One region of the Bradyrhizobium genosp. SA-4 str. CB756 genome, then DNA from elsewhere that is predicted to be linked to it. Evidence: predicted binding sites of a transcription regulator. Region 1 holds the regulator's gene; each other region holds the start of a gene.
What was found. Region 1 encodes LexA, which represses DNA repair genes until DNA is damaged. Its sites were predicted from a motif close to TGTTCNNNNTGTGTTCNG; they were not measured.
Positions count from the first base shown of each region.

Region 2: the regulator LexA is predicted to act here: its motif matches at 6,160-6,177, upstream of ruvC (crossover junction endodeoxyribonuclease RuvC).
Region 3: the regulator LexA is predicted to act here: its motif matches at 2,166-2,183, upstream of uvrA (excinuclease ABC subunit UvrA).
Region 4: the regulator LexA is predicted to act here: its motif matches at 6,064-6,081, upstream of BRAGE_RS0123610 (ImuA family protein).

Region 1 is NZ_KI421499.1:2,796,261-2,803,757, forward strand. Features, by position in the region: gene BRAGE_RS0113765 (ComEC/Rec2 family competence protein) at 1-459, shown strand, start outside; gene BRAGE_RS0113770 (GAF domain-containing protein) at 469-1,410, opposite strand; gene BRAGE_RS0113775 (hypothetical protein) at 1,614-2,048, opposite strand; gene BRAGE_RS0113780 (hypothetical protein) at 2,255-2,479, opposite strand; gene lexA (transcriptional repressor LexA) at 2,679-3,380, opposite strand; gene BRAGE_RS0113790 (molybdopterin molybdotransferase MoeA) at 3,557-4,768, opposite strand; gene BRAGE_RS0113800 (hypothetical protein) at 5,001-5,195, opposite strand; gene BRAGE_RS0113805 (HAD family hydrolase) at 5,363-5,992, opposite strand; gene BRAGE_RS0113810 (alpha-hydroxy acid oxidase) at 6,001-7,134, opposite strand; gene BRAGE_RS0113815 (S41 family peptidase) at 7,453-7,497, shown strand, end outside.
Region 2 is NZ_KI421499.1:6,834,613-6,842,109, forward strand. Features, by position in the region: gene BRAGE_RS0132775 (LysR substrate-binding domain-containing protein) at 1-837, shown strand, start outside; gene BRAGE_RS0132780 (type 1 glutamine amidotransferase) at 865-1,578, shown strand; gene BRAGE_RS0132785 (DUF1348 family protein) at 1,791-2,258, opposite strand; gene ybgC (tol-pal system-associated acyl-CoA thioesterase) at 2,353-2,802, opposite strand; gene BRAGE_RS0132795 (metallophosphoesterase) at 2,870-3,787, opposite strand; gene ruvB (Holliday junction branch migration DNA helicase RuvB) at 3,933-4,991, opposite strand; gene ruvA (Holliday junction branch migration protein RuvA) at 4,988-5,605, opposite strand; gene ruvC (crossover junction endodeoxyribonuclease RuvC) at 5,602-6,129, opposite strand; gene BRAGE_RS0132815 (YebC/PmpR family DNA-binding transcriptional regulator) at 6,363-7,109, opposite strand; gene BRAGE_RS0132820 (methyl-accepting chemotaxis protein) at 7,315-7,497, shown strand, end outside.
Region 3 is NZ_KI421499.1:2,923,659-2,931,155, reverse strand. Features, by position in the region: gene BRAGE_RS0114425 (outer membrane protein) at 1-121, shown strand, start outside; gene BRAGE_RS0114420 (outer membrane protein) at 357-1,046, shown strand; gene BRAGE_RS0114415 (outer membrane protein) at 1,215-1,967, shown strand; gene uvrA (excinuclease ABC subunit UvrA) at 2,279-5,254, shown strand; gene BRAGE_RS0114405 (DinB family protein) at 5,302-5,865, shown strand; gene BRAGE_RS0114400 (HAD-IA family hydrolase) at 5,919-6,563, shown strand; gene BRAGE_RS0114395 (nucleoside hydrolase) at 6,600-7,497, shown strand, end outside.
Region 4 is NZ_KI421499.1:4,818,695-4,826,191, forward strand. Features, by position in the region: gene BRAGE_RS0123600 (error-prone DNA polymerase) at 350-3,727, opposite strand; gene BRAGE_RS0123605 (Y-family DNA polymerase) at 3,724-5,313, opposite strand; gene BRAGE_RS0123610 (ImuA family protein) at 5,204-5,998, opposite strand; gene BRAGE_RS0123615 (putative DNA modification/repair radical SAM protein) at 6,161-7,396, shown strand; gene BRAGE_RS0123620 (UdgX family uracil-DNA binding protein) at 7,396-7,497, shown strand, end outside.

The DNA.
Region 1 (7,497 bases):
GCCAGCAAGGACGGTTTTCTGCTCAAGGAGTGGCTCGCCGCCGACGCCGATGCGCGCGAGGCCGGCAGTGCCGCATTGGCTGACGGCGGGTCATGCGACGAGGCCGGCTGCGTCACGCCGCTCGCCGACGGGCGGCTGGTGGCGCTGTCCCTTCGGATCGACGCGCTGGCGGATGATTGCAGTCGCGCTGCACTGGTGGTGACGGCAAGGCCCGCGCCGCCGGATTGCGCGGCGATGGTGGTCGACCGGCAGCGTCTTGCCGCACAAGGAGCGCTCGCCCTGACACATCGCGGCGACGGCTTCGCGGTCCAGGCAGTGAAGGCGAGGGGCACGGACCGTCCATGGTCGCCGGCGATCGCGAGCGAGGCTGATTTCGGGACGAGCCTTGCGCCGCAGGCGGCGACGCTCCGCAACCGGGACGCAACGCCGTCCGAGGCCGACTTGCAGGCCGATGACTGAGCAGATCGGCTACAAGTACCAGGCCAGCACGGCGTCGAGTCCCGCACCTCCGATCACCGGTAGCGCCACCATCCGGCTCAGTCCGGCTGTTTGGGCCTCGGAGCCGGAGATCGAGCCGTCATGCGCGAGATCGTCATTGAGCGCGGGCATGCCTGTGGCCCAGGCGCCGCCGATGCTGCCCTCGCTCCTGGCGATGGATTTGTTCGCATAGAGCGCGGTGAGGTCGGTCTGCGCGCCACAGTCGCCGGCGTGGAAGACCAGCGCCGAACGAATCTCGTTCGGCACCCAGATCTCGAAGCGCCGCGCAATCGGCGTTGCCTGCGCGGAGAGGAATGTCAGAACCCAGGTCTTCTCAGTGCCGGCTCGGTAGGGGATGCCGACGCCGAGGTTGATCCCGACTTCGGCCGCGTCCTCCCAGCGCAGAAAGCTCTTGGCGTTGTGCAGGTCCTTGATGATCAGCGGCAGGCCCGCTTTCCAGGTGCGTCCGGGCAGGCCGAAGCCGCGCGGAAACCTGGTGTGGCGGGAGTTGAACTCGAACATGTCGGCGGTGCCATAGTAGCCGTCGACGAGCCTCATCTCGTGGGACGTATCGGCGTCGTTGTGCCAGAGCTCGATGGCGCCGACATGCGCCTCGTCGTCGCCGCAGAACAGCACCATCACCGCTTGCAGGAATTCGCCTGCAAAGACCGGCACCGCGACGCCGCAGGTGAGACCGGCTGCAAGGGCTTGGTCGGTCCGTTTGAAATAGGAGTTGGCGAATTTGGTGAGGATCACCGGGTGGCCGGACGCCCAGGCCTTGCCGGGGAGCCCCTCGTCATATCCGAAGTGCAGATCTTCGCTCACAGCCCTGAACGCGGACAGCCCTTCGCCGTAGAGGCCGCCGCCGAATTCCAGACGCATGCGCGTCCTGTCGGGCACCCAGAGTTCAACGACACGAATGAAGGTTTTCATCGAGTCCGTCCGCCGTCCCAAGCCGGAACAGCATCGGCCATTTGCCTGTGAAACGGACGTTCAAAATTCAGGCAGCGCCGCGCAAACTTCGTGCGACGGGAAGGTGGGATATCGAGAGACACAAACAACACCACGTCGCCGGCCGCGGCCGGCGATGGCGATCTCAATTCCGGGCTCCGACCTGGCGGCCGGGGATATCTGCTTCAACCGATCGGCAGACGCGGCGTCGTCGGGCGGTTCTCGGCACTGACCTGCGGCTTGTGCTCGCGCTCGCCGAGCGGCTGGGTCACGGGCAGTTGCAGCACGGTTGCCTGCTGGCCTTCGACGAGCTGAGTCACCAGCACGTATTTGCCGTCGGGGAATTCGATCGCGTCATGATGGCGATCGGGAATGTGCGGATCAATCTTGCCGAACTTGCCGACACGCGAGTTGACGGTGCGCGTCCAGATCCAGCGATTGTCGTAGCGGACGTTGTCGGCGAAGGCGAGCTCCGTTCCCGGCAGCAGGCAGACCGCGACGGTCGGATCGGCCGCGGAGGCAAAGCCGCGCGTCGAGGTGCCGCGGAACGTTGTCGTCACGATCGTCTCGCCGACCTCGGCAGGGCGCGATGCGACGGCATGCAGGCTGTAGTCACACATCGTGGGTGCTCCTCATGCGGAGATAGCAACCCGCGCCTCTGTCTTACGAGGCGCAGGCCTCTATCAGAGTGGAAGCATCATAGCGTCTGCCCGGTTATAGGCAAATCTGCGGCTCGCTGCCGCAGCGTGCGATCACATTATCTTTCCCGAATCCCCCGGGAACAAAGCCTGCTTTCGTGCATTCGGTGGGCGTATCAGTGGCCAGCTCAGCGGCCAGCCGGCGCCGACCAACCGGAGTATGGCCAGACCGGTTGCGATGGTTGCGTGAGCGCATTGCGCGCGTTGCGGACTTGCTCGCTCATTGCCGTTTCCTTGGCCGTCTCCTTGGCCACGTTCTTACGGGCATGGCGGTGCGATGGTGCGGCAACGGCTTGCGATGCTGATGCTGCGATCAGCGCCGCTGCTACTGTGCTCAGGATGATCTTGCGCATGGCATCTCCTCGAACCGAAAGCCTTTCCGAAGCGGTGCTGCTTCGTGCGGCGTGGCGAGGATGTAGCGCCGGAGGAGGGGCCGGATAATCTGCGCGAAACCAGAAAGACTATCCAGCGCGAGCGGACAATCATCCGCTCCGATCTCTAGTCGGCGATGCCGATCGAAGCGCGCGGACAGCGCGCCTAGTACTTGCGGTATCAGTACTTCCGATAAAGCCCGATCAGCTTGCCCTGAATCTTGACCCGGTTCGGCGGAAGGATGCGCACCTCATAGGCCGCATTGGCGGGCTCGAGCGCGATCGAGGCGCCGCGGCGGCGGAAGCGCTTCAAGGTCGCTTCCTCGTCGTCGATCAGCGCCACCACGATGTCGCCGGTGTCGGCGCTCTCGTTGCGCTGGATCAGCGCCATGTCGCCGTCGAGGATGCCGGCTTCCACCATGGAATCGCCGCGCACTTCGAGCGCGTAGTGCTCGCCCGAGCCGAGCATATCGGGCGGGACGCTGATGGTGTGGCTGCGGGTCTGCAACGCCTCGATCGGCGTGCCGGCCGCGATCCGGCCCATCACCGGCACCGCGACGGGACGCTCGCCCTCGTCCGCAGGCGGGCTGGAGGTCGTGCGGACCTTGCCGAGATTGCCCTCGATGACGCTCGGCGTGAAGCCGCGGCGATTGCCGGCGGCCGCCTGCAGCTCGGGCAGCTTGATCACCTCGATGGCGCGGGCGCGGTTGGGCAGGCGGCGGATGAAGCCGCGCTCCTCGAGCGCGGTGATCAGGCGATGGATGCCTGATTTCGAGCGCAGATCGAGCGCGTCCTTCATCTCGTCGAAGGAGGGCGGTACGCCGCTTTCCTTCAGTCGCTCGCTGATGAACCGCAGGAGCTCGTACTGTTTGCGCGTTAACATCTCGACCAAAATCCCCCGGTTGATGTCGTTCGATTCCGAGACGCTGAATTCAGCGATAAGCCGCTGCATGCTCGAAACAAATCATGAACGGACACTATATGTTCGATACATGTTCCGCAACTGCTTAATTTACCGTGAACGCGACAAAGTTCGCGTCACGCGTGTGGCCAGCGCGTTCAGACCGGCAGGCGCAGCACCTCGCAAGGTGTGCCGGCTTCGGCCTTCGGCGCGAACGGCGCGCGCACGAGAAGTGCCTGTGCCGCAGCGAGATTCGCAAGCAGCGAGGAATCCTGGTGATTGACGGGAAGGGCGATCAGCGTGCCGTCGTCGCGCGTCTCCAGGCGTGCGCGCAGATAATCTTCGCGCTGGTCGTTGGCGCCGACGTCGCGGCCCAGCACCGCGCGCTCGCGGCGATGGTGAATCACGGAGCGGCCCGACAGCGCCCGAATCAGCGGCACCATGAACAGGAAGGCGCACACATAGGATGACACGGGATTGCCGGGCAGGCCGATCACGCGCATCGCCGCCAACCTTCCATGCATCATCGGCTTGCCGGGCCGCATCGCGATCTTCCAGAACGTCATCGCGGTGCCCTCGGCCTTCAGCGCCTGCTGGACCAGATCGTGGTCGCCGACCGAGGCGCCGCCGGTGGTGATCAGGATGTCGGCGCCGCTCGCGCGGGCGCGGCGTATGCCCGCGGTGGTGGCGTCCAGGGTATCGGCGGCAACACCGAGATCGACGGTATCGGCGCCCTCGCTGCGGGCGAGCGCGTGCAGGGCATAGCCGTTGGAATAGACGATCTGGCCGGGGCCAGGCGTGGTGCCCGGCATCACCAGCTCGTCGCCGGTGGCGAGAATCGCGACCTTCGGGCGGCGGTGGACGGGTAGAAACGGGTGATTCATGCCGGCGGCGAGCGCGAGGTCGCGCTCCGTCAGCCGGATGCCCTTGCGCAGCAGCACGTCGCCCTCGCTGAAATCGACACCGGCGGGGCGGATGTGTCGTCCCGTCACGGCCGCTTCCTTGATCGTGATGCGCCTGCCGTCCGCAACCGTGTCCTCCTGGATCACGACCGCGTCTGCGCCGTCGGGAACGACGCCGCCGGTGAAGATCCGCACGGCTTCGCCGGCGCCGACCGATCCTGCAAACGGCCGCCCCGCCGCGACCTCGCCGATCACGGTGAGCTGGGAATCGATCTTGGCGGCGTCGGCCGCACGCACCGCATAGCCATCCATCGCCGACATCGCCTGCGGCGGCTGGGTGCGCCGCGCCGCGACGTCGTGGGCAAGCACGCGCTGGAAGGCCTGGTCGAGGGCGAGCATTTCTTCAGGCAGCGGCTCTGCGCCGGCAAGCACCGCGGCAAGCGCGTCAGAAACCGGCATCAGGGCCACGGGTGAAAACTCCAGCTGCGCCCCGTTCGGGCAAATCGGCGGCGAGAGTTCTAGCCGAGTGCAGGCGCAGAGGCAAAAAGGCGATCACGCAGGATGATTCATCCTGCGTTGTCCGCTCTGCAGTGAGGGATAGACGTCAAGTCCGCCGCGGCATGATCCAGAAGGCGAGACAGACCGGGACGAGGATGGCCATGGCGAGGACGAGAAGGACGAGTGCCACGGCCAGCATCGGTCAACTCCCCGGCTGCTCGTCCGGACTGACGTCCGGCGCTTTGGGACTCTGATCCTTGTCGGGCAGCGGATCGGCCTGCGATTTCAGGTCGGCGGCCTTGCTGATCAGCTTGGCGGAGAGCTCAGAATCCGAGGTGGTTCTGGCGTATTTCATCAGCAGCGAGGCCTGCTTGGTGAGGTAGGTTTTGCCCAACACGACGATAAGCCTGATGTAGAATTCCCAACGGACTCATGAGTCCGGAAGCCGGTATTCGTTCCGGGAACTCCGTACAAAATTGCACAAAGTGATTGGGTTCCTCATTTTGCGCCAAATTAGGTCCAGCACCGGCGCGCCCCAGCGACGGGCCGAACCGGCCCCCAACGTCAAACCCCGAGTGCCTTCAAGGCGTTCCCGACATCGGTGGGCGAGGTCACATGCACCGCGGTCAAGCCGCGGGCGCGGGCTCCCTCGATGTTCTCGGCAAGATCGTCGAAGAATACGATCCGGTTGGCCGGCACGCCGATGGCGGCCACGACATGGTCGAAAGCCTCCGCGTCCGGCTTGCGCAGGCCGATGCTGGAGGACAGGTAGACCTCGCGGAAATGGCCGAGCAGGTCGGCATATTCCTTCGAGAAATAGTCCACGTGCGGCCGGTTGGTGTTGGAGAAGGCGTAGAGCGGCATTTGCCGCGCCGCGCGCGGCAACAGCTCGGCAATGTCTGGCATCTCGCCGGCGAAGACCGCGTTCCAGCCCTCCAGGAACTGCGCGTCGGAAATGCCGATCCCGAGTGAGGTGCGCAGCGAGGCGAAATAGTCCTCGTCGCTGATCTTGCCGACCTCGTGCAGCCGGTAGGCCTCGTCGCGCACATAGCGCGCGACGATGGCTTCGGGCTTGCAGCCGGCATGTCCCGCCCAGCAGTCGATCGCCTTGGAGAAATCGATGTCGAGCACCACGCGCCCGAGATCGAACAGAAGCGCATCGGCGCTGCCGGGAGAGAGCGAGGTCACCTGCATCCTTTCATTCAGTACCGGTAGGGGTCGTGATCGAACAGCGGGAACGCGCTGAACACGCCCGGCGCATTGGTCGCGGTCGCCGGATGCAGGCAGGACTTGCTGACCTCGGCGAAGGATGTGGCGCCCAACAGGCCGAGGCAGCGCAGCACCTCGTCCTCCAGCAGTTCCAGCATCCGCGTGACGCCGGCTTCGCCCGCCGCCGCCAGCGCCCAGCATTGCAGCCGGCCGATGCCGACGAGGTCGGCGCCCGCCGCGACCGCCTTGACGATGTCGGTGCCGCGGCAGAAGCCGCCGTCGACCATGATCTTGGCGCGGCCCTTCACGGCCTCGACGATCTCAGGGAGCACATGCATGGCGCCACGACCGTGATCGAGCTGGCGCCCGCCATGGTTGGAGACGTAGATCCACTCGACGCCATGGTCGAGCGCGATCAGCGCATCCTCGGCGGTGGCGATGCCCTTGAGGATCAGGGGTATCTTGAACTTGTCCTTGATCATCTTCACGGTCCGCCACTCCAGGCCCTTCTGGTAGTCGCCCCCGGTGGCGCGCAGGCGGCTCTCGCGAACATAGCGCTTGGCGATGTCACGTTCGCGACGGCTGTAATGGGCGGTGTCCACGGTCAGGCAGAACGCGGCGTAGGCGTTCTTCTCGCTCCTGGCGACGACATCGGCGACGAAGGCATCGTCACCGCGGACATAGAGCTGGTAGAGGCGCAGCGCATCGGGGGCAGCCTCGGCGGTCTTCTCCAGACCAGGCTCCGACACCGAGCTCAGCATATGCGCCGCACCGAAGGTGCCGGCCGCGCGCGCGACGCTCGCGGCGCCATCGGGGTCAAAAATCTCGAGCGCGCCGACCGGGGCCAGCACCACCGGCAGGCGCATCCTGCGGCCAAACTGCTCGACCGAGCCGTCGACCTTGCGGACGTCACGCAGCACGCGCGGGCGGAAGGCGATCTCGTCCAGCGCCATGCGGTTGCGGCGCATCGTGGTCTCTGTCTCGGCGGCGCCGACGATGTAGTCCCAGGCATTCTGGTTGAGGTTGGCACGCGCCTTCCGGACGAATTCGTGCAGATTTTGGAACGGCTCGTTGCTGGCGCCGAGTTCGACGTTCCGTTCCGGCCGGATGCGGGGTGCTTCGTTCATTGTTATCCTCCCGAGAATTTGAAGCCTTGTCTCATCGCCTTAGCCCGTCCGGACCTGCAAAACCATCCTAAGATCGCATACCTGCGAGGCGTGGCCCATCCGACCGATTCCGCTTTGCTTGAAACGATTTCGGAACGTTGCCAAAAGTTTAGGTCTCGGGCCAAGGCTTTTTGGCGAAGGGATTTTTGCCATGCACCCGCCAGCGTGGCAGCCCGGCCATGAAGAAACCTGAATGGTGTTGTGAGAAGCGGGCTGGATCGCCATTTGCATGGCGGCTTCCAGACCTCCAAAGAGAACCGCCAGCTAAGAAGGCCCTCCATGCGGAAATCCCTGCTGTTCCCCCTGGGCGCGCTCACCGGAGCG
Region 2 (7,497 bases), 4.0 Mb from region 1:
CAGCCGGCGGTGAGCCGGTTGCTGCGCGACCTCCAGGCGCTGCTCAAGATGGAGCTGTTCGAGCGGCGCGGCACCGGCCTCGTGCCGACCGCCGCGGCGATGGCGCTCTACACCGAGGTCGAGCGCTCCTTCGTCGGTCTCGAACGCATCACCGCGGCTGCGGAAGAAATCCGCGGCCGCCGCACCGGCTCGTTGCGGATCGCGGCGCTGCCGGCGCTGGCAAATGGATACTTGCCGCGTCTCGCCGGACATTTCCTGATGGAGCGGCCGAACCTCAACCTCGCCTTCTTCGGCGTGATCTCGCCGATCGTGGTCGACTGGGTACTGAACAATCAATGCGACATCGGCTTTGCCGAGGTGCCGATCGCGCATTCCGGCCTGCCGAGCCAGCGGCTGCCGGCATTGGCTCGCGTCGCGGTGCTGCCGACCGGCCATCGCCTCGCAGAGAAAGAAGTGCTGGAGCCGCGCGATTTCGAGGGCGAGACCTTCATCTCGCTGTCGGCGGGATCGTCGAGCCGGCATCTCGTCGACCAGGTCTTCCACCGCCACGATGTCCGCCGCGTGCTGCGCGTCGAGACCACGCTGTCGGAAATCATGTGCGGCATGGTCTCGTCCGGGCTCGGCGTCTCGATCTGCGATCCCTTCACCGCGCAGGAATTTGCAACGCGCGGCGTCGTCGTGCGCCGCTTCCTGCCGCGCATCGATTTCGAATTCTCCGCGGTCTTTCCAGCGCAGCGCAGCCCCTCGCCGGTGGCGCTGGATCTGGTCGAGACCATGCGCAAGGCGCTCACCGAATTCGACGAACGGCTCGCGCGCATGACTGATTGCTTGCACTGATGAGGCCGATCTCCTACCTGAGGACACATGGCACGCATCACCATCATCGAGACCGGACGGGTCCCGCAAAAATATCGCGAGCGTCACGGCTCGTTCCCGGACATGTTCGAGCGGATGGTCCAGGCCGAGGATCCGAACGCGACGGTGGACGTCGTCAGCATCCCGAATGGCGATGCGCTTCCCGATCCGCGCAACCTCGAAGCCGTGCTGATCACCGGCGCGGCGGCCGGGGTCTATGACGGGCTCGACTGGATCGCGCCGCTCGAAGACTTCGTCCGCACCGCCTACGCCAACAAGACGCCGATGGTCGGCGTCTGCTTCGGCCACCAACTGATCGCGCAGGCGCTCGGCGGCACCGTGCGCAAGTCGGAGAAAGGCTGGGGCATCGGGCGGCACGTCTATCGCGTGCTGCCGGAGAACGGCGTCGTCGATGGCGAAGCGGTCGCGATCGCGGCCTCACATCAGGATCAGGTGATCGAGCCGCCGCAGGGCGCACTGACAATTCTCTCCTCGGACTTCACCCCGCATGCCGGCCTGCTCTACGCCAACGGCGCGACGCTGACCGTGCAGCCGCATCCGGAGTTCGACGTTGGGTTTGCGGAAGTGTGTTGTGAGTTGCGCGACGGCAAGGCGCCGGACGATGTCGTGGCAACGGCGAGGGCATCGTTGGCGGAGCCGATGGACAACGCGAAGCTCGGCGGGGCGATTACGCGGTTCTTGGCGAAGCGCGCGGCGACCTAAAATTTAGTTCGCAACAGTCACCGCACCACGGCTTCTTCCCTTCTCCCCTTGCGGGAGAAGGTGGCGCGAAGCGCCGGATGAGGGATTCCATCCGCACGCTAGACTACTCGTGAGGGTAGATACCCCTCACCCGTCTCGCCGCTTACGCGGCGAGCCCCCCTCTCCCGCAAGGGGAGAGGGTGCAGTGCGCTTGCCGCGCTATCTCGCGAAGGTCAAAACGGATCCGTCCCCAGCCCCGGCACGTCGGCCGGCCGCGGGCCCGGCGCGGCCCAATGAAACCGGCGGTCCTTCTCCGCAATCGCGATGTCGTTGATCGACGCTTCGCGCCGCTTCATCAAGCCGTGCTCGTCGAACTCCCACTGCTCGTTGCCGTAGGAGCGATACCACTGGCCCTTTCCATCATGCCATTCGTACTGGAAGCGCACCGCGATGCGGTTGCCGTCGAAGGCCCAGAGATCCTTGATCAGGCGGTAGTCGTGCTCTTTCTCCCATTTGCGGGTGAGGAACGCGACGATGGCTTCGCGACCCTGGAACACTTCGGAGCGGTTACGCCAGCGGCTGTCCTCGGTATAGGCGAGCGACACCTTCACTGGATCGCGCGAATTCCAGGCATCCTCGGCCATGCGCGCCTTTTGCGCGGCGGTCTCACGGGTGAAGGGTGGAAGCGGCGGGCGCGACATGGTGGCCTCATCAGTTGGTGGCGGCCGCAAATCTATCCCCGTACGCGGTGGAGTCGATAGGCTGTCACCTATCGGCCGATCACTTATCGGGCGATCAGGAAATCAAATCGGCTTTCATCAGCGCACGAATTGATTTCGGGATTGGCTGGGCGCGGCCGCCGCTGATGAAGGCGACGCGGACCTCGGCCTTAACCAGCACGTCGTCGCCGCGTCGCACTTCCTGCGCCAGCATGATCGAGGCGCCCTTCACCGCAATCGGCCACGTCACGACATCGAGCACGTCGTCCATCCGTGCGGGCTTGAGGAAGTCGAGGTGCATCGAGCGCACGACGAAGGCGAATCCGACGCCTTCGGTCTCGACCTGCTCGAACAGCGCCTGCTGCTCGGCGCCCATCAGCCTGAGATGATTGGTACGCCCGCGCTCCATGTAGCGCAGATAATTGGCGTGATAGACGATGCCGGAGAAATCCGTGTCCTCGTAATAGACGCGGACCTGCATGTGATGGCGGCCGTCGCGGATCTCGCCGTCGAGATGGGCAGTCACGTCGCAGGCCTCTTGGCTTTTTGCTACCGGCCCGTTTTGCGCAAAAACGGCCGGCCGCGCAAGCGTGTCAGGATACGACCGGGGCCGCCCGCCCCAGCGTCACCTCGACGATCTCAGGCGGTACGCCGACGCGGATCGGCATCAAGCTGCAACCGAGGCCGCCGGAGATGATGACGTCGCATTTCATCCTGACATGACCATAGGCGAGCTTGCCGCTATTCGGACCCCGAACGGCCGGCGACCAGCCGAGCAGGCGGACCTGGCCGCCATGGGTGTGGCCGGACAGTTGCAGCGCGACGCGCGCCGGCACGCGCCAGGCGATGTTGGGCTCATGCGCGAGCAGGATGATTGGCGCGTCGTCGGTGACTTTCGCCAGCGTGCCCTCGAGATCGTCGGCACCGAACCGCGCCACACTCCGGAAACGCTGCGCCGGCGCAAAGGCGAGCTGATCGCCGAGACCGGCGAGCCAGAAGGAGCGGCCGTCCTTGGTGAGGCGCACGGCGTCGTTCTCGTAGACCGGAATGCCGGCCGCCTCCAGCGCGCGATGCGCGACGGTCGGCCCGCGGCCGGCCCGCTGCACGGTCCGGTCGTCCCAATAATCGTGATTGCCCATGACGGCATGCACGCCGAGCGGTGCCTTGAGGCCGGACAGCACCCTCGCCCATTCGCTCGACGGAATGATGCGCGTGACCTGATGAACGCCGGCGACATAATCGCCGAGCAGCACGATGAGATCGGCATTCAACGCGTTGGTGCGGTCGACGATCGCTTCGATCCGCTCCAGCGACATCCAGGGATCGCAGGCATGGATGTCGGCGACCGCCGCGATCTTCAGCCGAAGATCCGCCGGCCATTGCCGCGGGGTCGGATGATAGCGGGTGACGCGGAGCCGCATCGGCTCGACACCGACGCCATAGGCGGCGGTCGAGACGCCGAGAGCGGACAGGCCACCGATGGACCGGATGAGATGACGACGCGAGATCATGGAAGCCCGAACGTGATGCACTTTCTTGATGCGGCCCGATTGAAGCGGAATTGGGGTGCGCTGGTGCAGACCGTCCGCATCCTCGTGCAAATTGCCTGCACAAAGATTACCGGAAGTTCATGACAACCGGACCCTTTCGACGCGATCAGTCGTCGCTCTCGTCCGTGCCGAACAGGCCGAACTGTGCCGCCGCATCGCGCGAGGGCTCGGCGATGCCGAGATGGCGGAAGGCGTGCGAGGTAAGCAACCGGCCGCGCGGGGTGCGCTGGAGATAGCCGCACTGGATGAGATAAGGCTCGATGATGTCCTCGATCGCATCGCGCGGCTCGGACAGCGCTGCGGCCATCGTCTCGACCCCGACCGGGCCGCCGCCATAGTTGAGCGCGATGGTCGAGAGGTAGCGGCGGTCCATGGCGTCCAGGCCCGCCGCGTCGACCTCGAGCGCGCTCAGCGCGTGGTCGGCGATCTTGCGGTCGATCTTGTCGGCATTGGCGGCCGAGGCGAAATCGCGCACGCGGCGGAGCAGACGGCCGGCGATGCGCGGCGTGCCGCGGGCGCGGCGCGCAATCTCGTTGGCGCCATCAGTGCTCATGCCGACATTGAGCACGCGGGCGCCGCGCGTGACGATGCTCTCGAGCTCCTCGATGGTGTAGAAATTGAGCCGGACCGGAATGCCGAAACGGTCGCGCAAGGGATTGGTGAGCAGGCCGGCGCGTGTGGTGGCGCCGACGAGGGTGAATTTCGACAGCTCGATCTTCACCGAGCGCGCCGCCGGCCCCTCGCCGATGATGAGGTCGAGCTGAAAGTCCTCCATCGCGGGATAGAGCACTTCTTCGACCGCGGGACTGAGGCGATGGATCTCGTCAATGAAGAGCACGTCGCGCTCTTCGAGATTGGTCAGCAGCGCTGCGAGATCGCCGGCCTTGGCGATCACGGGGCCTGATGTCGCGCGAAAGCCGACGCCGAGCTCCTTCGCCACGATCTGCGCCAGCGTGGTCTTGCCGAGGCCGGGAGGACCGACGAACAGCACGTGGTCCAGCGCCTCGCCGCGCTTGCGCGCCGCCTCGATGAAGATCGAGAGGTTCTTGCGCGCCTGCTGCTGGCCGACGAAGTCGGACAGCGACTGTGGACGCAGCGCAGTGTCGCCGACATCGTCGCTACGGCGCTCGGGCGAGACCATGCGGTTGGCCTTGGGATCGCTCATTTCGAGAGCTCCTTCAGGCCGAGGCGGATGAGCTGCGCCGTCTCGGCGCTTTCACCCGCGCTGCGCGATGCCGATGCGATGGCCGCGGCGGCCTGCGGCTGGCCGTAACCGAGATTGACCAGGGCGGAGATCGCATCTGCAACGGGGCGCGGCGCGCGCTGATCGTCGACGGCGCCGGCGAGATGCACCACGGCCGGATCGACACTGGCGAAGGCCGGCGCCTTGTCCTTCAATTCGGTGACGATACGCTCGGCCACCTTGGGGCCGACGCCGGGCGTGCGCGCCACCGCGGCCTTGTCGCGGAGCGCAATGGCGTTGGCGAGATCGGAAGGCTGCAGCGTGCCGAGCACGGCGAGCGCGACCTTGGCACCGACGCCCTGCACGGTCTGGAGCAGACGAAACCATTCGCGCTCCTGGTCGGTCCGGAAGCCGAACAGCTTTATCTGATCTTCGCGGACGTAGGTCTCGATCGACAGCACGGCCGCTTCACCCGGCGAAGGCAGATGCTGCAACGTGCGGGAGGAACAGTGCACCTGATAGCCGACGCCGCCGACGTCGAGAATCACAAAATCCTCGCCGTAGGAATCGATCAGGCCCTTGAGCTTGCCGATCATAGTCCCGCCACCTTTAGCCGGAGCGCCGTGCTTTGGCGGTGGTGAGCGTGAGTGATGGCGATGGCGAGCGCGTCGGCAGCGTCCGCGGACGGCGGCTCGGCTTTCGGCAGCAATATCTTCAGCATCATCGCGATCTGTTGCTTGTCGGCGTGGCCGGCGCCGACCACGGTCTTCTTGACCTGGTTCGGCGCATATTCGGCGACAGAGATGCCGAACATTGCAGGCGCCAGCATGGCGACGCCGCGGGCCTGGCCGAGCTTCAGCGTCGCAACGCCGTCCTTGTTGACAAAAGTCTGCTCGACCGCGGCTTCGATCGGCTTGTGATCGGACAGAACGGCCGCAAGCCCTTCATGGATCGCGAGCAGCCGGCTCGACAGCGGCAGATCGTCCCGCGGCTCCACCGAACCGCAAGCGACGTAGATCAATCGGTTGCCCTCAGCCTCGATCACGCCCCAGCCGGTGCGGCGCAGGCCGGGGTCAATGCCGATGATGCGGACGGGGCCACGAATCGGGAGCGCGGTCATGGGCCAGTGATAGCGGCTGGCTGCGATGGGGGAAACAGAAACAGAACGGAAGTAACAGGGGAAGTGGGATGTCTCGGGTGAGCAGGGCTGCCCACTTCATACTCCGTCGTCATACCCCGCGAAGGCGGGGTATCCAGTACGCCGCGGCTTCTCCGTATCCGCTGGCGCCTCTGGAATACTGGATCGCCCGCCTTCGCGGGCGATGACAGCGGTGGATGAGGCTACCGGACGGCCTAGCCGCCCATCTTCGCGACCAGCGCGTCCGACACCTCGAAATTGGCGTAGACGTTCTGGACGTCGTCGTGCTCGTTGAGCAGGTCCATCAGCTTGAGCAGCTTTTCGCCGGTCTCGTCGTCGACGGCGACCGTGTTCTGCGGCTTCCAGATCAGCGCGGCCTTGCGCGGCTCGCCGAACTTGGCCTCCAGCGCCTTGGCGACGTCGCGATAGCTCTCGGTCGAGGCGTAGATCTCGTGACCGCCTTCGCCGGAGACGACGTCGTCGGCACCGGCCTCGATCGCGGCATCGAGCACCGCATCGTCATCGGCGACGCTGCGGTCGTATTCGATGATGCCGGTGCGGTCGAACATGAAGGAAACCGAGCCGGTTTCGCCGAGATTGCCGCCCGACTTGGTGAAGAAGGAGCGGATGTCGGAGGCGGCGCGATTGCGGTTGTCGGTCAGCGCCTCGACGATGACGGCGACGCCGCCCGGGCCATAACCTTCGTAGCGGATCTCGTCATAGTTCTCGCCGTCGCTGCCGAGCGCCTTCTTGATGGCGCGCTCGATATTGTCCTTCGGCATGTTCTCCTGGCGCGCGGCGATCACGGCGGCGCGCAGGCGCGGGTTCATGGCGGGGTCGGGCGTGCCGAGCTTGGCGGCGACGGTGATTTCCCGCGCCAGCTTGCCGAACAGCTTCGACTTCTGCGCATCCTGCCGCCCCTTGCGGTGCATGATGTTCTTGAATTGGGAATGTCCGGCCATGCGTGGTCTCGTAAAGGAATCGTGCGCCAAGGTGAGCTTAGGGAAGCGCGGCCTTATAGGCCCTCCACCCACCGGAATGAAAGAGGCTCTACGACTTTAAGGTAATACCGTACGGCCCCCTGCCTAGAGGTCAGGCACCGTTAACCCTGATTTCATTCCGGATTGCGAAAATAGCGCCTGACCGTTCCCCGACAAGAGAAACCCGATGGCGTTCGGACTATTTCGGAAGCGTCTGCCGGATACGGCTGCGCCTGCGGTCGCCCCGCAGACTGTGCAGCCGGCGGCCCATTCCGAGCCCGCCCCGGCCGCTGAGGGCGATTCGGCGCGGGAAATCCTGGAACTGCTGGAACTCGAGCTCGGGGCGATGATTCGCCAGCTCGAGCGCGCC
Region 3 (7,497 bases), 130 kb from region 1:
TAACGTCGATTTCACCTTCGGCGGCGCGTTCGTTCAGACCGAACGCATCGGCCAGGACGTCGATATGGGCCTCGTTCGCGTGAACTATCGCTGGGGCGGCCCGGCCATCGCGAGATACTGATATCCATCTGATATCATTTGGAGATCAAAGGCCGGCCTCGCGCCGGCCTTTTTGCTGGATGCGAGCGGCGCGACAATGTGTCAGCAATTGTGACGTTTTGCGGCTGTCGTGGCTTTTGAGAGACACAACTTGCGGCTTTGGTGGTGTAAGCACGCCGTCAGTTGGACCACAGCGTCCGATGCCCTTCTGCGCGCGGAAGGCAACAACAGAAACTGGGACTGGGATTTTGATTGAGATGAAGAAGGTTTTGTTGGCTTCGGCCTGTTTGTTCGCTCTGGCTGCCCCCGCGTCGGCGGCTGATCTCGCGGCTCGCCCGTACACGAAGGCTCCGGTGGCTGTGGCCTCGGTCTACAACTGGAGCGGCTTCTACCTCGGTATCGTCGGCGGCGGCGCCTGGGAAAACGCTTCGGGTGACCCGAAGATGAAGGGTGGCTTCGTCGGCGGCACCGCCGGCTACAACTGGCAGACCGGCAATGTCGTGTTCGGCATCGAGGCCGACGGCGCTTGGGCTGACGTCAGCGCGACGGCGACCGGCGCGACCGTCGTCCCGGGCTTCGGCGTCGTGACCGCGACCGCCACCTCGAAGACCGACGCCATGGGCACGGTGCGTGGCCGCATCGGCTGGGCCGTCAACAACGTCCTGTTCTACGGTACGGGCGGCTACGCCTGGATCGACAACAAGATCACCCTCTCCGCGCTCGGCGTGAGCGCGTCGGACAGCAAGTGGCACTCCGGCTGGACCGTCGGTGCGGGCGTCGAAGCGTTCATCGCGCCGCAGTGGTCGATCAAGGGCGAGTACCTGTATCGCAGCCTCGCTGGCGAGACCTACTTCGCCGGCGCCCTGCCCACCGGCACGCTCAACTTCCACACCGTGCAGGTCGGCGTGAACTATCACTTCGGCGGCCCGATCGTCGCCAAGTACTGATCTCAAGAAGTACTGAGCTTCGTCTCACGACCGACGTCACATCGTCACGAAAGGCCGGCCTCGCGCCGGCCTTTTTGTTTTCGCGCGACCTCGCGCCCAACCGTCATGGAATCGAGAGTGCGGTGTGCATTGCGCCGCTGATTGGCTCCGATGCGTTGGGGAATTGACATGAAGACGTTGGTGCTGGCCTCGGTCAGCTTGCTCGCGCTCGGCGCGCTCGCACCGGCCGGTGCTGCCGATCTGCCGCTGTACAAGGCGCCGGTGGCGCCCGTGCTCGCCTATGACTGGATCGGCGCCTATGTCGGCATCAATGGCGGCGGCGGCCTTGCGCACGCCTGCTGGAGCGTCGTCGCTGTCGCCGGCGTTCCCATCGACCCGGCCGTCGGCGAGGGCTGTCACAATGCGAGTGGCGGCACAGTGGGTGCTCAACTCGGATATCGCTGGCAGAAGGCGCGCTGGGTGCTCGGCGTGGAAGCCCAGGGCAACTGGGCCGACTTCAAGGGCAGCAATGTCAGCTTCGTGCTGGCGCCGCTCAACAACCGGACCACGATCAACAGCTTTGGCCTGTTCACCGGCCAGCTCGGCTACACCGTGAACAGCCTGCTGTTCTACGGCAAGGCGGGCGCAGCCGTCGCGCACGACAGATACGACGAATTCATTCCGGGCGTTGGCGTCGTGTCCAATACCCTGAGCCAGACCCGCTGGGGCTATAGCGCCGGCTTTGGCGTGGAATACGCCTTCGCGGAGAATTGGTCCGTCGGCGGCGAGTACGACCATCTGTTCCTCGGGCATCACGGCGGCGACCTCGCCAGCGCGATCCTCGTCCCACCCGTGCGTACCGAACGGATCGGCCAGGACATCGATATCGGACTGATCCGCGTCAACTATCGCTGGGGCGGCCCCGTCGTCGCCAAATACTGATCCGCCAAAGACCAATCCCCAAGGGACTCCTCCAGGTCCTGCTTGAATGCGGATTGCCCCCAAGATCCGCATCTAAACGCGAACAAAGGGCCGGCCACGTGCCGGCCCTTTGCCTGTTCCGCGCCCTGCTCCTGCCAGATGCCGCCAGTGCGCCAACAATCCGTTGACGATTCGCAACTGCCTCTGGAAATCCGTCGCCGTTCTTCCTACGTTCGCTGCCATACCCATCGGCGCCGATCCCGGTTCCGGGCGAAGCGTGCCTTTTCGTTGGCGCGATCGCGCGCTTTTGGGATTCCTTGAGGGCAACTCGGATGGATGAAGTGATCAAGGCGAAGCGCCAACAGCAGAACGCGGGCTCGAGCCTGCGCGCAATTACGATCCGTGGTGCGCGCGAGCACAACCTCAAGAACATCGACGTCGAGATTCCCCGCGACAAGCTCGTGGTCTTCACCGGGCTCTCCGGCTCCGGCAAATCCTCGCTCGCCTTCGACACCATCTATGCCGAGGGCCAGCGCCGCTACGTCGAGTCGCTCTCGGCCTATGCCCGCCAGTTCCTTGAGATGATGCAGAAGCCTGACGTCGACCAGATCGACGGCCTGTCGCCGGCGATCTCGATCGAGCAGAAGACGACCTCGAAGAATCCGCGCTCGACCGTCGGTACCGTGACCGAGATCTACGACTACATGCGCCTGCTCTGGGCCCGCGTCGGCGTGCCCTATTCGCCGGCCACGGGCCTGCCGATCGAAAGCCAGACCGTCTCGCAGATGGTCGACCGCGTGCTGGCCCTGCCGGAAGGCACCCGCCTCTATCTGCTCGCCCCGGTCGTGCGCGGCCGCAAGGGCGAGTATCGGAAAGAGCTCGCCGAATGGCTCAAGAAGGGCTTTCAGCGCGTCAAGATCGACGGCACCTTTTACGAGCTGGCCGAAGCGCCCAGCCTCGACAAGAAATTCCCGCACGACATCGACGTCGTGGTCGACCGCATCGTGGTCCGTGCCGACATCGGCCAGCGCCTCGCTGAGAGCTTTGAGACCGCGCTGAAGCTGGCCGAAGGCCTTGCCGTCGTCGAGTTCGCCGATGCGCCCGCGGCCGCGCCTGCCGAGGAAAAGAAGAAGACCGCAAAGATCCACGACAAGAGCGGCCCCGAGCGCATCCTGTTCTCGGAAAAGTTCGCCTGCCCTGTCTCCGGCTTCACCATCCCCGAGATCGAGCCGCGCCTGTTCTCGTTCAACAACCCCTATGGCGCGTGTCCTGCCTGCGGCGGCCTCGGTGTCGAGCAACATGTCGACGAGGACCTCGTCATCCCCGACAGGGAGCTCGCCATCGGCAAGGGCGCGATCGCGCCCTGGGCCAAATCGTCGTCGCCCTATTACACGCAGACGCTGACGGCGCTCGGCAAGCACTACAAGTTCACGCTGACCACCAAATGGAAGGATCTGCCCAAGAAGACGCAGACCGCGATCCTCCATGGGTCGGGCGAGGACGAGATCAAGTTCTCCTACGAGGACGGCGTCCGATCCTACGACACCAAGAAGCCGTTCGAGGGCGTCATCACCAACATCAACCGCCGCTACCGGGAAACCGAGAGCGAATGGGCGCGCGAGGAGCTCGCGAAATACTTCCACGACGTGCCCTGCGGCGCCTGCAACGGTTTCCGGCTCAAGCCCGAGGCGCTCTGCGTCAAGGTCGGGGCTAAGCATATCGGCGAGATCTCGGAGCTGTCGGTCAGGAAGGCCGGCGAATGGTTCGAGACCGTGCCGGCGGCGCTGAACGCGCAGCAGAACGAGATCGCCGGCCGCATCCTGAAGGAGATCCGCGAGCGCCTGACCTTCCTGCTCGACGTCGGCCTCAACTATCTTACCCTGTCCCGCTCCTCCGGCACGCTGTCCGGCGGCGAGAGCCAGCGCATTCGCCTGGCCTCACAGATCGGCTCGGGCCTGACGGGCGTGCTCTACGTGCTCGACGAGCCCTCGATCGGCCTGCACCAGCGCGACAATGCGCGCCTGCTCGACACGCTGAAGAGGCTTCGCGACCTCGGCAACACCGTGGTCGTAGTCGAGCATGACGAGGACGCCATCCGCCTCGCCGACTACGTCCTCGACATCGGCCCCGGCGCCGGCATGCATGGCGGCAACATCGTCGCCGAAGGCACGCCCGCCGAGATCATGCGCAACCCGAAATCGCTGACCGGCAAGTACCTGACCGGCGAACTCGAGGTCGAGGTGCCGGAGCGGCGCCCGCCGAACCATCGCCGCACCATCAAGGTGGTGAACGCGCGCGGCAATAACCTCAAGAACGTCACCGCCGAGATTCCGCTCGGCCTGTTCACCTGCGTCACCGGCGTCTCCGGCGGCGGCAAGTCGACGCTGCTGATCGACACGGTCTATCGCGCCATCGCCCGCAAGCTGAACGGCGCCAGCGAAGGCGCCGCTCCCCACGACCGCATCGAGGGTCTCGAGCACATCGACAAGATCATCGACATCGACCAGTCGCCGATCGGCCGCACCCCGCGCTCGAACCCTGCGACCTATACCGGCGCCTTCACGCCGATCCGCGAATGGTTCGCGGGCCTCCCCGAAGCCAAGGCGCGCGGCTACGAGCCCGGCCGCTTCTCCTTCAACGTCAAGGGCGGCCGCTGCGAGGCCTGCCAGGGCGACGGCGTCATCAAGATCGAGATGCACTTTCTGCCCGACGTCTACGTCACCTGCGACGTCTGCAAGGGCAAGCGCTACAATCGCGAGACGCTGGAGGTCCTGTTCAAGGGCAAGTCCATCGCCGACGTGCTCGACATGACCGTCGAGGAAGCCGCCGAGTTCTTCAAGGCAGTGCCGCGCGTGCGCGAGACTTTTCAGACATTGCACCGCGTCGGGCTGGATTACATTCACGTCGGCCAGCAAGCGACGACGCTGTCAGGCGGTGAAGCCCAACGCGTCAAACTGGCAAAAGAGCTGTCCAAGCGCGCCACCGGCCGCACGCTCTACATCCTGGACGAGCCGACCACCGGCCTGCACTTCCACGACGTCAAGAAGCTCCTGGAGGTGCTGCACGAGCTGGTGGCACAGGGCAACACGGTCGTGGTGATCGAGCACAATCTCGAGGTCATCAAGACCGCAGACTGGGTCATCGACCTCGGCCCCGAAGGCGGCGACGGCGGCGGCGAGATCGTCGCCTGGGGCCCGCCGGAGGATATCGCGAAGGCGCCACGGAGCTATACCGGCAAGTTTTTGGAGCCGGTGCTGAAGAAGGCGCGGAAGCCGAAGCGAAGGAGCACGAGCGAGGCGGCGGAGTAAGCGAACCGAGCGAAATCCGCCGACGATTGGTCCAAGGGAGATCAAGCTTGTCCGCTGGCTTTGTGCAAACCTACCGCGCCTTCGCCCACAACAATGGCTGGGCGAACCACCGGCTGCTGACTGCCTGCACCGCTTTGAGCCAAGGCGATTTTGAAGCCGAGCGAACCGGCTTTTTCCCGAGCCTGCAGCGTACGCTGAACCACATCTATGTCATCGACCTCTTCTATGTCGATGCGCTGGAGGGTGGATGGCTTGGACCTGCGGCCTGGGAGAACGAAGTCCCGTACCCATCGCTGGCCGCGTTGAAACCCGCTCAAGCCGCGATCGACCGGCGGTTGATCGCAGTCTGCGATGCGCTGACGCCGAACCTTCTCGACGGGGTCGTCAGGATCAACCGAGATTCGCGGATTCAGACCGAGCGCCGCGACCGGCTGCTCATGCATCTCTTTCAGCATCAGATTCATCATCGCGGGCAGGCGCACGCCATGCTGTCCGCAACGGCCGTCGCGCCGCCTCAACTCGACGAATTCTTCGCGGAGGGAGAAGCACCGCTCCGGGCCGCCGAGTTCGCCGAACTCGGCTGGACCGAGAGCACCGTTTGGATATCATAGCGGACGAACCTGGCAGGTTCGCCTGCCCTTGTTACCCGTCGTCAGCTCCCCGGATGCCTCCCAACACCCTCGCCATCTTCGACCTCGACGGCACGCTCGTCGACAGCTTTCCCTGGTTCCTGCGCACCATCAACGACGTCGCCGATCGCTTCGGCTTTCGCCGCGTCGCCGATGAGGACGTCGAGGGGCTGCGGCATGCCTCGACGCGGGAGATCCTTTCCCGGCTCGAGGTGCCCTTGTGGAAGCTGCCGGCGATCGCGCGGCATGCGCGGCGGCTGAAGGCGGAGGCAGCTAGCGAGATTCCGCTGTTCGCGGGCGTCGAGGCGATGCTGCGGACCCTGATCGAGAGCGGCGTGCAGCTCGCGCTGGTGACATCCGACAGCGAGGCCAATGCGCGTGAGAAGCTCGGCGATGCCGCGGCGCTGTTCGCGCATTTCGACTGCGCGGCATCGCTGTTCGGCAAGCCCGCGAAATTCCGACGTGTCATCCGGCGCGCGGGCGTAGAGCCGGGCAAGGCCATCGCGATCGGCGACGAGGTCCGCGACATCGAGGCGGCGCGTGCCGTCGGCATCGCCTGTGGCGCCGTGTGCTGGGGCTACGCGGCCCCGGCGGCGTTGCGGGCGCTTGCGCCGGATCACATGTTCGCGCAGATGGAGGAGATTGCCGAAGTGGTCTGCCGGATTTCGCAGAGCGCCTGATCCGCAATCGCCGCGCACGGCGAAGGGAGACGCCCGATGACACTCACGGACGCAAGCCGCCTCAAGCTCCTGGAGCCGCCGGTCGGCCGGTTGCGGGTCGTGCTCGACACCGACACCTATAACGAAATCGACGATCAGTTCGCGCTCGTGCAGATGCTGCTGTCGAAGGACCGCTTTGATGTCGAGGCGATCTACGCCGCGCCGTTCTTCAATGCGCGCGCGGACAGTCCCGGCCACGGCATGGAGCTGAGCTATCAGGAAATCCTGCGCCTGCTGGAGCGCCTGAACGTCGCGCCGGAAGGCCTGGTTCACCGCGGCGTCACCGATTATCTCGGCCCCGGCAAGACGGCGCGGACGGCCCCCGCCGTGGACGACCTCATCGCCCGGGCGCGCGCGGGCACGCCGGACAATCCGCTCTACGTCGTCGCCATCGGCGCCATCAGCAACGTCGCCTCGGCGCTGCTAAGAGCGCCCGAGATCATCGACCGTATCGTTGTGGTCTGGCTCGGCGGCCATGCGCTGGAATGGCCCCACACGGTCGAGTTCAATCTGAAGCAGGACGTCGGCGGCGCGCAGGTGCTGCTCGACAGTGGCGTGCCGCTCGTCCTCGTCCCGTGCATGGGCGTCACCTCGCGCCTGCACTCGACGGTGCCTGAGATCGAACGCTACGTCGAACCCCACGGCAACATCGGCGCGTTTCTCGCCATGCGCTTCAAGGAATATTCGTCCGACCACATGGGCTGGGCCAAGGAGATCTGGGACATGGCGGCGGTCGGCTGGCTGCTCAACCCCGCTTGGGCGCCGAGCGTGATCATCCCCGCTCCGGTCATCACGGATCAGATGACGTGGAGCGTCGACCGCAGGCGGCATCCGATCCGCTACGTGACCTATGTGGACCGCAACCCGATCCTGAAGGATTTTTTCGTGAAGCTGC
Region 4 (7,497 bases), 2.0 Mb from region 1:
AAGCCCGGGCATGACGACTGAGACTGAGACTGAGACTGAGGCGCGCGATCGATCAACAAACCCGTCATTGCTAGCGTAGAATTTGAAGCGAAGCGTGCCCACCACTTTCGCGATGAGTCCTGGAATGGTGGGCACGGCGCTTACGCGCCTTTGCCCACCCTACGACAGCTAGGCTCGCAACGACTGCCAGTTCCGTCATCCTGAGGTGCGAGGCATGGGACGCACCGCGTCCCATGGGGAGACTCGAAGGATGCACGGCCAGGGTGCTGCGGGGCCGTCGCCCTTCGAGGGCCGCTTAAGAAGCGGCCACCTCAGGGTGACGGTGATAGATTGGCCGTCGTGCCATATCTCAATGAAAATCCCGGGACGGCGGCAGGATACGGACGTTGCGGGGGTGGCGGTGTTTTTGCGCGGGCATGTCTGCAAGCGCACGGGGGTCCTCGTTGAGGGGCTCGACCACGGTGGCGCCTGCCGGCACCGGATGCTTGCGGCTCAGCGCATCGTTGGCCAATCCGACCAGATCGTGCGAGCGGTCCACCATGCGCTGGGCGATCAGATGCGTGACCTTTTCGGGGCTGCTCTGGATGTAGCCCTGGACCTCGATGAGGCGCGCGCCCATCACTTCTTTCCGGTACTGCTCCATGACCTTGGGCCACACCACGACATTGGCGATGCCGGTTTCGTCCTCCAGCGTCATGAACACGACGCCGCTGGCGCTGCCCGGCCGCTGCCGCACCAGCACCACGCCGGCGCAGCGGACGCGGCGCCGCTCGTTCTCATGGCTGATCTCCTTGCAGGCGACGACACGCTCGCGCGAAAACATCTCACGCAGGAATTCCATCGGGTGGCCTTTCAGCGATAGGCGGATGGTCTGGTAATCCGCAACCACCTGCTCGCTGCGCGGCATCAGCGGCAGCGACTTTGCGTGCTCGTCCGGCTGCTCGCGCGCGGTCGCGGCCTCGAACAGCGGCAGCGGCACGTCGTCGGGCAGCCGCCGCACCTGCCACAGCGCCTCGCGGCGATCGAGCCCGAGCGAGCGGAACGCATCGGCATCCGCAAGCAGGATCAGCGCGCGCTTGGGCAGGCCGGTGTCGCGGGCGAAGTCTTCGAGCGAGGTGAATCGACTGTTGTTGCGGGCGTCGATGATGCGGTCGGCCCAGTCTTTCTGAGTGACATGGACTTTGCCTTGCCGCTTTGCCTGCTGCCTCTTGAGCTCCTCCTCATCCTCGTCCAGCCAATGAAAACCGTCGATCTGGCGAAAACCCAGGCGCACGGCGCAGTATTTGCCGCTCCCCTCTTCCAGCGTGTTCTGCGCAAAGCTGTAGGACACATCGATGTCCAGCACCTCGACGCCGTTCTTGCGGGCATCGCCGACGATCTGCGCCGGGGCGTAAAAGCCCATCGGCTGCGAGTTCAACAGGCCACAGCAGAAGGCGTCGGGGTGGTAGTGTTTCAGCCATGACGAGATATAGACGAGCTGCGCGAAACTCGCGGCATGGCTCTCCGGAAAGCCGTAGGAGCCAAAGCCCTTGATCTGGTCAAAGCAGCTTTTGGCAAAGTTGGGATCGTAGCCGCGCGCCACCATGTTGCCGATCAACTTCTCCTCGTACTGGCCGATGGTGCCGACATTGCGGAAGGTCGCCATCGAGCGGCGCAGGCCGTTGGCCTCCTCGGAGGTAAACTTTGCCGCCTCGATCGCGATCCGCATCGCCTGTTCCTGGAACAGCGGCACCCCCAACGTTTTGTGCAGCACATTGTAAAGCTCATCCTTGTCGCCGTGATCCGGCAACGGAGACGGATAGCTCACCTTTTCCAGACCATTCCGCCGCCGCAAATACGGGTGGACCATGTCGCCCTGGATTGGCCCCGGACGCACGATCGCGACTTCGATGACGAGATCATAAAATGTCCGCGGCTTCAGGCGCGGCAGCATGTTCATCTGGGCGCGGCTCTCGACCTGGAAGACGCCGAGCGACTCGCCGGCACACAGCATGTCGTAGACCTTGGGATCGTCCTGCGGGACGCTCGCCAGCACGTAACGCCGCCCCTTGTGGTCCGCGATCAGATCAAAACACTTCCTGATGCAGGTCAGCATGCCCAGCGCGAGCACGTCGACCTTCATCATGCTGAGCGCGTCGACGTCGTCCTTGTCCCATTCGATGAAGGTGCGGTCATCCATCGCGGCATTGCCGATCGGCACATAGGTATCGAGCCGGTCCTGCGTCAGCACATAGCCGCCGACATGCTGGGAGAGATGGCGCGGGAATTCGATCAGCTCGGTCGCAAGCTCGACCGCGAGGTTGATCATGGGATTTTGCGGATCGAGCCCGGCCTGTCTGACCTGCATGTCGTTGAGGCCCTTGCCCCAGCTGCCCCAGACGGTGTCGGCCAGTGCGGCGGTGACGTCCTCGGTCAGGCCCAGCGCCTTGCCGACGTCGCGGATGGCGCTGCGCGGGCGATAGTGGATGACGGTGGCGATGATCGCGGCGCGGTGGCGGCCGTAGCGGCGATAGACATATTGCATCACCTCCTCGCGCCGCGAATGCTCGAAGTCGACGTCGATGTCGGGCGGCTCCAGCCGCTCCTTGGAGATGAAGCGCTCGAACAAGAGATCGACCTTGGTCGGGTCGACCGAGGTGATGCCGAGCACGTAGCAGACGGCCGAATTCGCCGCCGACCCGCGGCCCTGGCAGAGGATGTCCTGGCTGCGCGCGTAGTGCACGATGTCGTGCACGGTGAGAAAGTAGTGTGCGTATTTCAGCTCGGCGATCAGCGCGAGCTCCTTGTTGAGCGTCGCACGCAGCTTGTCGTCGATCTTGCCGCCGAAATATTTGTCGACACCTGCCCAGGTCAGATCCTCCAGATGCCCCTGCGCGGTCTTGCCGGGCGGCACCGGCTCGTCCGGATACTGGTATTTGAGCTGGTCGAGCGTGAAGTCGATTCTGTCCGCAAAGCGCATGGTCTCCGCGATCGCCTCGGGGAAATCGCGGAACAGCCGCGACATTTCCTTTGGCGTCTTCAAGAACCGCTCGGCATTGGCTTCCAGCTTGCGCCCGATCGCCTCGATCGTGGTCTTTTCCCGGATGCAGGTCAGCACGTCCTGAAGCGGACGGCGGGCGGGATGGTGATAGAGCACCTCGTTGGTCGCGAGCAGCGGCACCTTTGCTTTTGCGGCGAGATCATCGAGCCGCGCCAGGCGGCGGCGATCGTCGCCGCGATAGACCAGGCTCGCCGCCAGCCACACGCCCTCGGCACCCCTGTCCTTCAGCTTTGCAAGAATATCCAGCGCCTGCGTTTGCTCGAAGCGATGCGGCAGCGTCAGGACCAGGAGCTGCCCTTCGGAAAATTCCAGCAGGTCAGCAAACCTGAGATGGCATTCGCCCTTCTCGATCCGCGTGATGTCGTCGTCGCCGCGCTTGCCCCGGGTGAGGAGCTGGCACAGCCGGCCATAGGCAGCGCGGTCGCGCGGGTACACGAGAATATCAGGCGTGCCGTCGATGAAGACGATGCGCGCGCCAATCAAGAGTTTCGGCTTGTGCAGCACCTTGTCATTGTCGAGCTCCTTGTAGGCACGCACCACGCCGGCGAGCGTGTTGTGATCGGCAATGCCGATCACGGGGATGCCGAGGATGCTGGCCTGATGCACATAGGCGCGCGGATCCGAGCCACCGCGCAGGAAGGAGAAATTGGTGGTGATGCCGATCTCGGCATAGGCTGATGTCGTCATGCAAAGAGACCGTGCACATACCAGTTGGGAGAAACGGGCTCGCCGTCGCCGTCGAACACTTCTCCCTCGTAAAGCCCGTCGCGAAAAATCCAGAAGCGCAGGCCCTCGGCGTCCTCGATGCGGAAATAATCCCGCGTCAGCTGCTTGCCGTCCTGCCGCCACCATTCCATGGCGATGCGCTCGGGCCCTTCCACCCGCACCACCGCATGCAGCGCGCGGCGCCAGGTGAATTGATGCGGCGGGCCGTCGGGCACGGTCGCGAACGGCACCTTAATCGGCTCGGGCTTCTCGAACAGACGCAAGGGGCGTAGCGGCGGCTCGCTCTCGGCGCGCGCCGGCCATTCGGCCTGCATGGCGGCCGCGAGATGATGCTGCGCGGGCGCGGCCAGCACCGCGCATTCGGGAATATGCGTGTCCTGCGGCAGGTGCACGACGACACGCTTCCCCCCGATCCGCGCGGCGATGCGGTCGATCAGCGCGGCAAGCTCGTCATTGTCGTGAACATGGGCGTCGAGATCACGCTGCTCCTGTACCACGATCTCGGTGCGGCTTGCCGACAGGCGCACCATGTCGAAGCCGAAACCGGGATCGAGGGGATCGGCGAGCGCATCGAGGCGCTCGCGGAACAGGCGGTCGACGACCGCGCTTCGCGTCACCGGCCGCCCGGTCTCGACCATGATCGCGCGCACCACGCCGTCGGTGCGGAAGAACGCGGCTTCGAGGCGCCGCGCGCCCTTGCCCTGTTTCTCCATGGAGGCGATCAACGTATCGGCCAGCCGCGACAGCGTCATCGCGATCATGGTGTCGGTTGCGATCGGCTCGGCAAAGCGCTTCTCGACGATGTAGTCGGGCAGCGGCTTGCGCGGATTGATCGGCGCATCACCCTGCCCCAGCGCATGCGCGAGCAGCGTGGAGAACCGGGCACCGAACCGCGCCGTGATCTCGCTCGGCGAACGCGAGGCGACATCGCCGATGGTCTTCAGGCCGGCACGGCGCAGGCCGGTGGTGATGGCTTCGCCCGCGCCGAGCGCGGACACCGGAAACCGGTCGATCGCTACCGCCTCCCCGCCGTCGGCGACGATGATGCCGGACGTTTGCCGCGTCAGCGTGCGCGCGCAGACTGAGGTGCCGGCGATCGCCGCACTGACGGCAAAACCTTGCCGGGCAAGCGCACGGACCAGCGTCTGCAACAGCGCGGCCTCGCCGCCGAACAGATGCGCGCAGCCGGTGATGTCCAGAAACAGCCCATGCGGCGCATCGAGCGCCACCAGCGGCGTGAAGCGGTCGCACCAGTCGGCGATGTCGCTGAGCGTCTTGGCATCGGCCACGACATCGGCGTCGAACACCTTCAAGTCCGGACACATCGCCCGCGCATTGGCGAGCGGCTGACCGATGTACAGGCCGAGGCGCTCGGCAGCCTCGTCGAGCGCATGGATCACCAGCGCATTGTTCTCCTTGATGACGACGATGCTCGGGTCACCCGGCGCGCCGCCGCTCACCTGCAAAAACCGCTGGATCCGGTCGATGGGCAGGCGCGGCAGCCACAGGCTGAGAATGCGTCGACGGTTCACTGAACTGGCACTCATCACAATTCCATTCCATGATCCACCGGCCACACGGGCCATGACGATTGCGCAAGAGTTCGGCATCGAAGCGCGGCGCGCCCCAGGCACTCCATATTGGGCCCGGCGGCGAATGCGCCGCGCGCAGCATCCATCGCGTCTCGGCAGTCGAAGGCAGCGGCTGCGCCGCCATCCGCAGCATCAGACCGGTGACGCCTGAGCCTTGCGCGGCCAGCGTCAGCTTGCGGCTCGCGACGAGATCGAACTGCCTGGCATCGCCCCAGAGCTCGAGCACGACGGCGCCGAGCGCATCGCAGGCGAGCGCGTCGGCCGAGGTGCGCAGCGCGCTCTCGACATCGGCGGCGCGCACCATCACCACGCGGCGCGGATCGAGCCCGAGCTCGGCGAGCCCGCTCATCGACAGCGCGCCGGTCTCAAGTTCCGAAAAATCCTGCCGCACCCACAGCAGCGGCCGCTGCGCCGAGACGCGTCCTGCGAGGCCCATGACAAAACCCGTCGCAACTGTTCCCTGAGACCCAGCGCAAAACACCTCGTGGATCGCCGCGCGCGCGAGCCCGCCCTTCAGCACGGCATCGGCCTCGCCATGGCCGAGCGCGACGCGGTCATACTGATGCACGACCTCCGCCGTCTCGATGCGCTCGATCTGGCCGCGCAAGGTCGCAAGCGCGCTGATGCGTGCGCTGCTCATGCTCGCCGCTCCTTCAGAGGTGATTGCCGGTGGCTCTCAAAAAGAGAACCAGCGGCTGGCTCATTTGTTCATGATATGTTCTAATATAAAGCTAACGGCAGCCGAAGAGTCAATCGAATTGGCGCGCCAAAGATTCATGAGTGGAATCAAAGAGATTCAAGCATGGACGTACAACGCAAACTGGAAATTCTCGCGGATGCCGCCAAGTACGACGCCTCCTGCGCCTCCAGCGGGACCGAGAAGCGGGATTCCAGCGACGGCAAGGGCATGGGCTCGACCGCCCCAGGCATGGGCATCTGCCATTCCTACGCGCCGGATGGACGTTGCATCTCGCTGCTCAAGGTGCTGCTGACCAACGCCTGCAATTACGATTGCCTCTATTGCGTCAACCGCGCCTCCTCGAACGTGCCGCGCGCCCGCTTCACCATCGACGAGGTGGTCAAGCTGACGCTCGACTTCTACCGGCGCAATTACATCGAGGGCCTGTTCCTCTCCTCCGGCATCATCCGCAGCCCTGATTACACGATGGAGCAAGTAGTGAGCGTCGCGCGAAAACTGCGCGAGGAGCATCACTTCCGCGGCTACATCCATCTCAAGACGATTCCCGAGGCCGACGACGCGCTGATCGCGGAGGCCGGCAAATATGCCGACCGTCTCTCCATCAACATCGAGATGCCGCAGGAGACGAGCCTGCAGCAATTCGCGCCGGAGAAGGATGTCCGCGCGATCCGCCGCACCATGGGCCGGCTGCGGCTGAAGCTCGACGAGGCCGAGGAAGACCGCAACACAAAGACCAAAACAAAACCGCAGCGCTTCGCGCCCGCCGGACAAAGCACGCAGATGATCGTCGGCGCCGACAGCGCGAACGACCACACCATTCTCCACACCAGCGCCAATCTCTACGGCGCCTACCGGTTGCGGCGCGTCTACTACTCCGCCTTCAGCCCGATCCCGGACGCCAGCCGCGCTCTGCCTCTGGTACAGCCGCCGCTGCTGCGCGAGCACAGGCTCTACCAGGCCGACTGGCTGATGCGGTTTTACGGCTTCGACGTTGCGGAGATCGTCGACGATAGCGCGATGCTGCCGCTCGACATCGATCCAAAACTCGCTTGGGCACTGCGCCATCGCGACCGCTTCCCGCTCGACGTCAACCGCGCTAGTCGCGAGGAGTTGCTGCGCGTGCCGGGCTTCGGCACCAAGGCGGTCGAACGCATCATCGCGGCGCGTCGCACCACCACGATCCGCCTCTCCGATCTCGCGCGCCTGCACGTGCCCCGCAACAAGGCGCTGCCGTTCATCGTCCTCAGCGATCACCGCCCCTCACCGCATCGCCTCGAAGCGGCCGGACTCATCGAACGGTTCAAGCCGAAGGCAACGCAACTGGGATTTGGCTTCTGATGCAGTACATCATCCTCGACACCGAAACCGATTTCGACGGCTGGCGCAACGCCGCGCGCTCGCTCGTGCTTCATCATGTGGAGCCGACCGATGTCACCTGG